Regions from separate parts of the Sutcliffiella cohnii genome, predicted to be linked through region 1. Evidence: riboswitches for the same ligand, from Rfam matches in the RefSeq annotation. Region 1 holds a riboswitch; the other holds the start of a gene.
The links. A riboswitch is a leader RNA that binds a small molecule or an ion and turns the genes downstream of it on or off. The one in region 1 is predicted to bind thiamine pyrophosphate.
Positions count from the first base shown of each region.

Region 2: linked by a shared signal. The riboswitch ahead of tenA (thiaminase II) and the one ahead of thiC (phosphomethylpyrimidine synthase ThiC) in region 1 are both predicted to bind thiamine pyrophosphate.

Region 1 is NZ_CP018866.1:4,259,825-4,263,252, forward strand. Features, by position in the region: gene thiC (phosphomethylpyrimidine synthase ThiC) at 1-1,364, opposite strand, end outside; TPP riboswitch at 1,511-1,625, opposite strand; gene BC6307_RS21310 (immunity protein YezG family protein) at 1,992-2,402, opposite strand; gene BC6307_RS25395 (DNA/RNA non-specific endonuclease) at 2,392-3,428, opposite strand, start outside.
Region 2 is NZ_CP018866.1:1,752,851-1,756,278, reverse strand. Features, by position in the region: gene BC6307_RS08655 (hypothetical protein) at 312-1,247, opposite strand; gene tenA (thiaminase II) at 1,363-2,034, opposite strand; TPP riboswitch at 2,109-2,210, opposite strand; gene BC6307_RS08645 (DUF1284 domain-containing protein) at 2,413-2,829, shown strand; gene BC6307_RS08640 (DMP19 family protein) at 2,882-3,331, opposite strand.

The DNA of each region.
Region 1 (3,428 bases):
GCCGTTCCATACCAACCAATCATTGCAGCGCCAATCGCAGAAGTAATATGATCATACCCAGGAGCAATATCAGTTGTTAAAGGCCCAAGAGTATAGAATGGAGCTTCTTGACATACTTCTAGTTGCTTATCCATATTCTCTTTAATCAGGTGCATGGGTACGTGCCCGGGTCCTTCAACCATCACTTGTACATCGTGCTTCCAAGCAATCTTTGTCAGTTCTCCAAGCGTTTCTAATTCAGCAAACTGTGCTTCATCATTCGCATCTGCAATTGAGCCAGGACGTAGCCCATCACCCAACGAGAAGGATATATCATAAGCTTTCATAATTTCGCAGATTTCCTCAAAATGTGTATATAAAAAGTTTTCCTGATGATGATATAGGCACCATTGAGCCATAATCGATCCACCACGGGATACAATTCCTGTTACCCGCTTTGCTGTTAATGGAACGTAGCGAAGCAGAACACCCGCGTGAATAGTGAAATAATCGACACCTTGTTCGGCTTGTTCAATTAAAGTATCACGGTAGATCTCCCATGTTAAATCTTCCGCAACACCATTTACCTTTTCAAGAGCTTGATAGATTGGGACAGTCCCGACAGGAACAGGTGAATTTCGAATAATCCATTCCCTAGTTGTGTGAATATGTTTTCCTGTTGATAAGTCCATAATATTATCAGCACCCCAGCGTGTAGCCCATGTCATTTTTTCAACTTCATTCTCAATGGAAGAAGTAACAGCTGAGTTACCAATATTGGCGTTGATTTTCACATGGAAATTTCGCCCTATGATCATAGGTTCAATCTCGGGATGGTTGATATTTGCTGGAATAATCGCGCGTCCCCTGGCCACTTCATCCCGTACAAATTCAGGATCCATATTTTCTCTTATTGCAATAAACTCCATCTCAGGTGTGATCATACCTTTTTTTGCATAATGAAGTTGTGTTACATTTTTCCCTTTTTGTGCCCGTAGTGGCTTCCGCTTTAAACCTGGAAACATATTTTGAGTGGTCCGAGGATCGTTCTCATCTCTATACCCATTATCCTGCGGCTTGATATCACGCCCTTTGTATTCCTCTACATCGCCACGTTCTTGAATCCAAGAACTTCGCAGGGCTGGCAGACCTTTTGTTATGTCAATAGAATAATTAGGGTCTGTATAAGGTCCGCTGGTATCATACACGCGCACAGGGGGATTATCTTCTTCCCCAAATGAACCGGTTGTCGGACTTAACTCAATTTCACGCATCGGAACTTTGATATCGGGTCTAGATCCCTCCACATATACCTTTTTACTACCATTAAAGTTAGACATGATGGAAATACTTTGCTTGTTTAATGAAGATGTTGTTAATGACATGATCAATCTCTCCCTTTTTCGATAATAGGGACAGGATCTAGAACACAACAAGTGGAAAAGCTTTAGAAGAGCTCATGAAGTACGTAAAAAAGCCGGTGTCCAATTAATGGTTGGACCCGGCTAATATGTATATAGAAGTAGTGCTTTATTGACGCCATTAACTTCCCCACGCTGGTATGAACCAGATCAGGTCCCAAGAGTCAAGAAACTTCAACGTGTTTCTTTCTCAGCCCAACTCATTGGACTCCCCTAGTTAAATCTATTCAGTTTAATTTAAGTATACCTCACCTGCTATAGAAATGAAAGAATAATTTGAAAGTTATTCGCAACTGATATTCCCACTCTTTCAATACAATCCGTACGTATGGAGTGATTTCACCCATTCTCTTTTCACAAAGATTACAAATTATAGTTTACCTTGGTCATGCAGCCTAAGAACAGTGGGACCAAATGAAACGAAGGGACAGGAATATCATACACACATTTGTTAACAGTATTGTAAAAAAAAAAAAAAAATGTGTGGACGACTTTCCTGTCCCCTCGTCCCACTTCCTATCTATGTGAACTTCTTTCCAGTCGCTTGTTTCACCCAAGTGCTTAGTTTTAAGTTGATTAATCTACTATTAATTACACTAAGTTTTCTGCTTCCCACTTATCTTGTTTCTCGACAGGGCTCAGCTCAGAAATGTCCTCATATCCATAGTTAACTTTCATTTTTCCTGTGCTATCTAAAATAAAAGTTAAATTAGTCCATTGTTCTACTTCTTGTTTCCTAAATTCTTCCCACAATCTAGCAAAACATTTATATAGCTCATTTTCCATTTCTTCATAATTATCTTCTGAAATATTATATAAATCCGTTATGTCAAGGCTATATACAGGTTTTGACCTAGAATGTGTGTAATAGTAAAAAAACACCTTTTTATAACCTTCTCTAAATTCAGCATATAAAAAGATCTTTTTCCATTCTTCCGGAATTATATTTACTAATGTATTTGCAACTTGTTGATATATCTGTTCTGTTATTTTAGTTTCCATCTAACTTACCTCCTAGATAATTAGTTAATCTATCCGAGTATTTTTTTCCATCTATTGTATAGCTAACTTTAAACTCAGTCGGTCTAGAAGAATTCGCTTCGTAAATTGGCTTCACTTTAACTGTTACTTCTTTACCTGCTTGTAAAGCTTTTTTCCAAGAAGTCTCTAATACTTTGTATTCTTTCCTGTTCAGCGCAGCATTCATTGGTACTAAGTTATCAATTTCACCTGAACCCTTGAAAATACTAGCTATTAAATGTCCTCCATCATCATTTGGTAATCTATCTTCTCTGCCAACTGTCCTTTGTGCATAATTATTACGGTCTGCTTTCCCGAGTTGTAACGTCGCTTCCACATTTGTAATTCTTCCTTCACTATCCGTTTTATAATGGTAACCTTCTTTAGTTGAATACTCAATATTAGGTTTCAATGTTTTCTTACCATCAACTTTAGTGTATTGGTCGCCATAAGTCACTTTTTTAGAAAGGTCACCCTTCCCCAAATCCCCAACCTTATCAACAACCTTCGGGGCTACTTTCCCGCCAAGCCTTGCAGCCCCGCCACCGAGAATAGCAGCCGCTGCGACCCCGCGTTCCCAATCTTCTAACTCTCTTCCGGTCAGTGGGTCGTATCCTAAATAGACTTCACTTGCTGCTTTGAGGTTTCCAAAGAAGGGCAGGAAGTCAGCATAGGTAGAAATAGTCTCTGCATTTTGAGGTGCATTCCCTCCAAGTGGTTGTCCAAAGATGTTGTTCTCTCCAATATATCCCTCATAACTACTGGTCATGCCTGCGTACTGTTCCATGTTAGAGGATACTTCGCCGTTATCTACTCTCTTTAAATAGTCAACAATCGCCTGTTTTTCAACATCGGAAAAGGTAACTTCTCGAGGACTGTTAGGGTTAATCCATTTATTAAAGGAAAGAGCTGGCCCAATAGGATAAAGAAGACCAAAATGCCGTTGAAATGTCAGTTGTAACCACGGAAAGAGAAGATTAATTAGTCTATTCCTAGTCTTTTTATCAC
Region 2 (3,428 bases), 2.4 Mb from region 1:
TATTGTTCCTTATCTGTTAAATCTCGATAATGGAGTTCAGTAATTTTTGGATCATTTTCGATTCTTGTTAAGTATTTTTGAAAAGCTGTTAAGTAATTTTCGATCCTTGTTAAGTATTTTTGAAAAGTTGTTAAGTATTTTTCGACTCCTGTTAAGTATTTCTGAAAAGCTGTTAAGTAATTTTCGATTCCTGTTAAGTATTTCTGAAAAGCTGTTAAGTAATTTTCGATTCCTGTTAAGTATTTCTAAAAAGTTATGATGTTCATATTCATCCCGGCGTTTTTCTACTCCATTTCCTAACTTTTTTCCTACTAACTCTCCAACACTTCTATTCTTTCTGCTTGTACATTAATTAGTTCCTTCTCCAAGTCACTCTTTTGCTCTAAGAGGATTTTCAAAACTCTAGATACGTCTATTTTCGTTTTTTCTGTTTGGTCGTAACAGTCATTAATTTTTCCGTGTACAATCCAATCAACAATGATGCCGTCAAAGAAGTAGTCTGCAAATGTTAATAATCCACCTGTCTCGAAATTCGCATCAAAATGACTTTCAATATCTAACAACTCCTCTTGAAACTGGCGTAAACGGCTTTGAGCTTGATGTATGTAACGTTTTGCCTCATCAAACCGACTATGTTTCATTGCGGTAGAAATGATCCCTCCACCGAACATATCAAATGTGGACCAATTTTTTGCCGAATTTAATTCATTCAACGCTCTATTTAATGCCAAAACAGTGCTATTACCCGCATCTATTGCCTCTTCATATTCTTTTAAACTAGCAGTTATCGTTGCTTCTCGATCAGCAAGTGTATATAGTCTTTCGCTCCATATGGAATGTTTGTCATGAATTAAGCGCTCTTTTTCTTGAATAATTTTTTCATACTCTATATCGGCATACGCAACATCGAGGTGCTTATCCTTATATTCTTCTAACTCTCGCTCCATATCGGAAATTGTTTCTAACGCTTCAGTGTACTTTAACTTCGCAGCTAATACTTCTTGCTGCTCTTTATCTAACTTTTCAAGCTTTCTACCGATTATTGTGTAAAAAATATTTGATAAGGAGAAGCTTTCTAATCGAGTAACATCTTCCTTTTCTTTCAACAATTGCTTTTCTAATTTATTTTTCTTAGATTCTTCTGCCTGTAAGGATGCATGTAACCGTTCGATATGCTCCTCATATTTTACTTTTTTACGCATTTTTTCTTTTGATACTATTAACTTTTCATTTAAGTCTGTGAACAAATTGTTTCCCCCTTAATACTTCTATACTAATAGTACGAAATATTAAGTATAGAAGTTTCATTACGTTAAAACGAAAAAAAGAGTAACGAAGCATCGTTACTCTAGTATATCTTAGTTATTCTCCCGGCCACATTTGGTTGTTGTACGCCATGTCCCAGAACATATATTCAAATCGTGTTGTGTTTAAAAAGATTTTCTCTAATTCTAGTAGCTCAGTGTCCGATTTTCCTTCTGCTAATTCATCCATTAAATCAATACACCACGTTGCAAGCTGACCAAATTCCTCTGAGCTGTACATACGAACCCATTCACCATACAACTCATGATCCGTTGCACCAGGAATTTGACTTAACTCTTTCCCAATTTCCCAATAGCTCCACGCACAAGGCAAAAGGGCTGCTACGAGTTCCGCCAACGTCCCGTTTTGTCCTTTATGTAACATATAATGTGTATAAGCTAAAGTGATAGGAGACGGCTCCGCATTTTCTAACTCTTCAGGAGATATACCAAACTGAGCTGCATAACTACGGTGAAGATCCATTTCTTCATGTAGCGTTCCGTGCAATAGCGCTGCAAATTTCTCCATCGTTTTCACATCTGTTGCTTTTAATGCCCCAATACTGAACAATTTAGCATAGTCAATTAAATACACATAATCTTGGACCATATAAAATCTGAATTTCTCTTTATCTAGTGTCCCGTTCCCCATTTCCACCACAAATGGATGGGAATGATTTTGTCTCCAAATTGGCTCTAACTTCTCTTTTAATCTCTCAGTAAATTTCATTTGTATCCTCTCCTTTTTAAAAATAAAAAACCACTCTCTAAAAGAAAGTGGTTATAGTTGAAAGAGACATACCTGTCCTATATACTCCACTTCCCTTCGCTAGCATTACCTAGAGCAGGTTAAAGGGTTAAGACAGATTGTCTCTCTCAGCTAAAAAAGCACCCCTAGTGTTTTTACACTATTTAACTACATCTTGATGTTAACAAACATTCTGAACATTTACAAGCCGTACCACTTTCATAAACTAGTTTCTATGTGTGGCCTTTAAGAAAGTTAACAACATTAGTGAATTTTAAATACTCATAAATTATGATACTATAAAAATATGTTAACTTTGATTAAATTTCAGTTTACTTATAGAAGTGATCGGAGGTAATTATGTACAGATTGCGCGGACATCATTTATTTTGCCTACTTGGCTATCGAGGGATGGGGTATTCAAAAGAGTATGTGGAGAATATGACGAAATTGCATCAAACGCTTCGAAACGATCCTGAAACATGGATTCAAATCGTAAAAGGACCAGATCAATTGTGTGAAAAATATCCTAACACCGGTGAATATCATTGTAAAGACAAAACCATATATGAGCGGGATGCCGCTATTTTAGAAAAGATGGATTTAAAAATTGGGCAAATGCTAAAATGGAAAGACATTGAATTTCGAATTCGTCAGCATGTAGTGCCAACTGATATACAAACCGTTTGTGAGTCTTGTTCATGGAGAACATATGGTGTGTGTGAGGAAGGTGTACAGGAAATGTTGGATGGGAAAGGATTGAGAAAAGTAGAGTAATTGGAAAACAGTTCTTACTCTCTTAGCAAGAACTGTTCCCCCCCTTCCTATACTACTCATTGATTAATTGTGGATATACTTTTACAAAATACTCTTCTAATAGCTGTTCTAGTTTACCATCTTGAGAGTAATATTCTCGATCAGCTATTTCAATGACCTGATAAAAACTGTCCTCGACCATTTCCCCTGCTTCTAGAGCTTTAAAAAACTGCCACATCTCGTAGCCATACTTTTTCATAATAACTGCACATTCATTGGCACCTATTTTTACTAAAACGTAAATTAAATCGTTTAAATAATCGGATACACCTACTTCTTCAATATCCCCCTGCATCCAATTGAAGAAACTTTCATGCCCTCCGCTTTCTAGCTCTGAATAGTACTGAAAGACGATAAATAATTCGTTGAGCATTTTACTTTCTGTTGGATAATCATTACTACTTATTATTTGTATTACTGCATTCCATATGTCGTCTTTACTCATCTTTTCTAGTTTTGTCATTGTCCTATCTTCTTTCTTTAGTTAGTTTACTTTTTTATTTTTCGACAAAATGTTTGAAAAACCTCTATATCACTTGTGATTTTTTGATAAATATTTA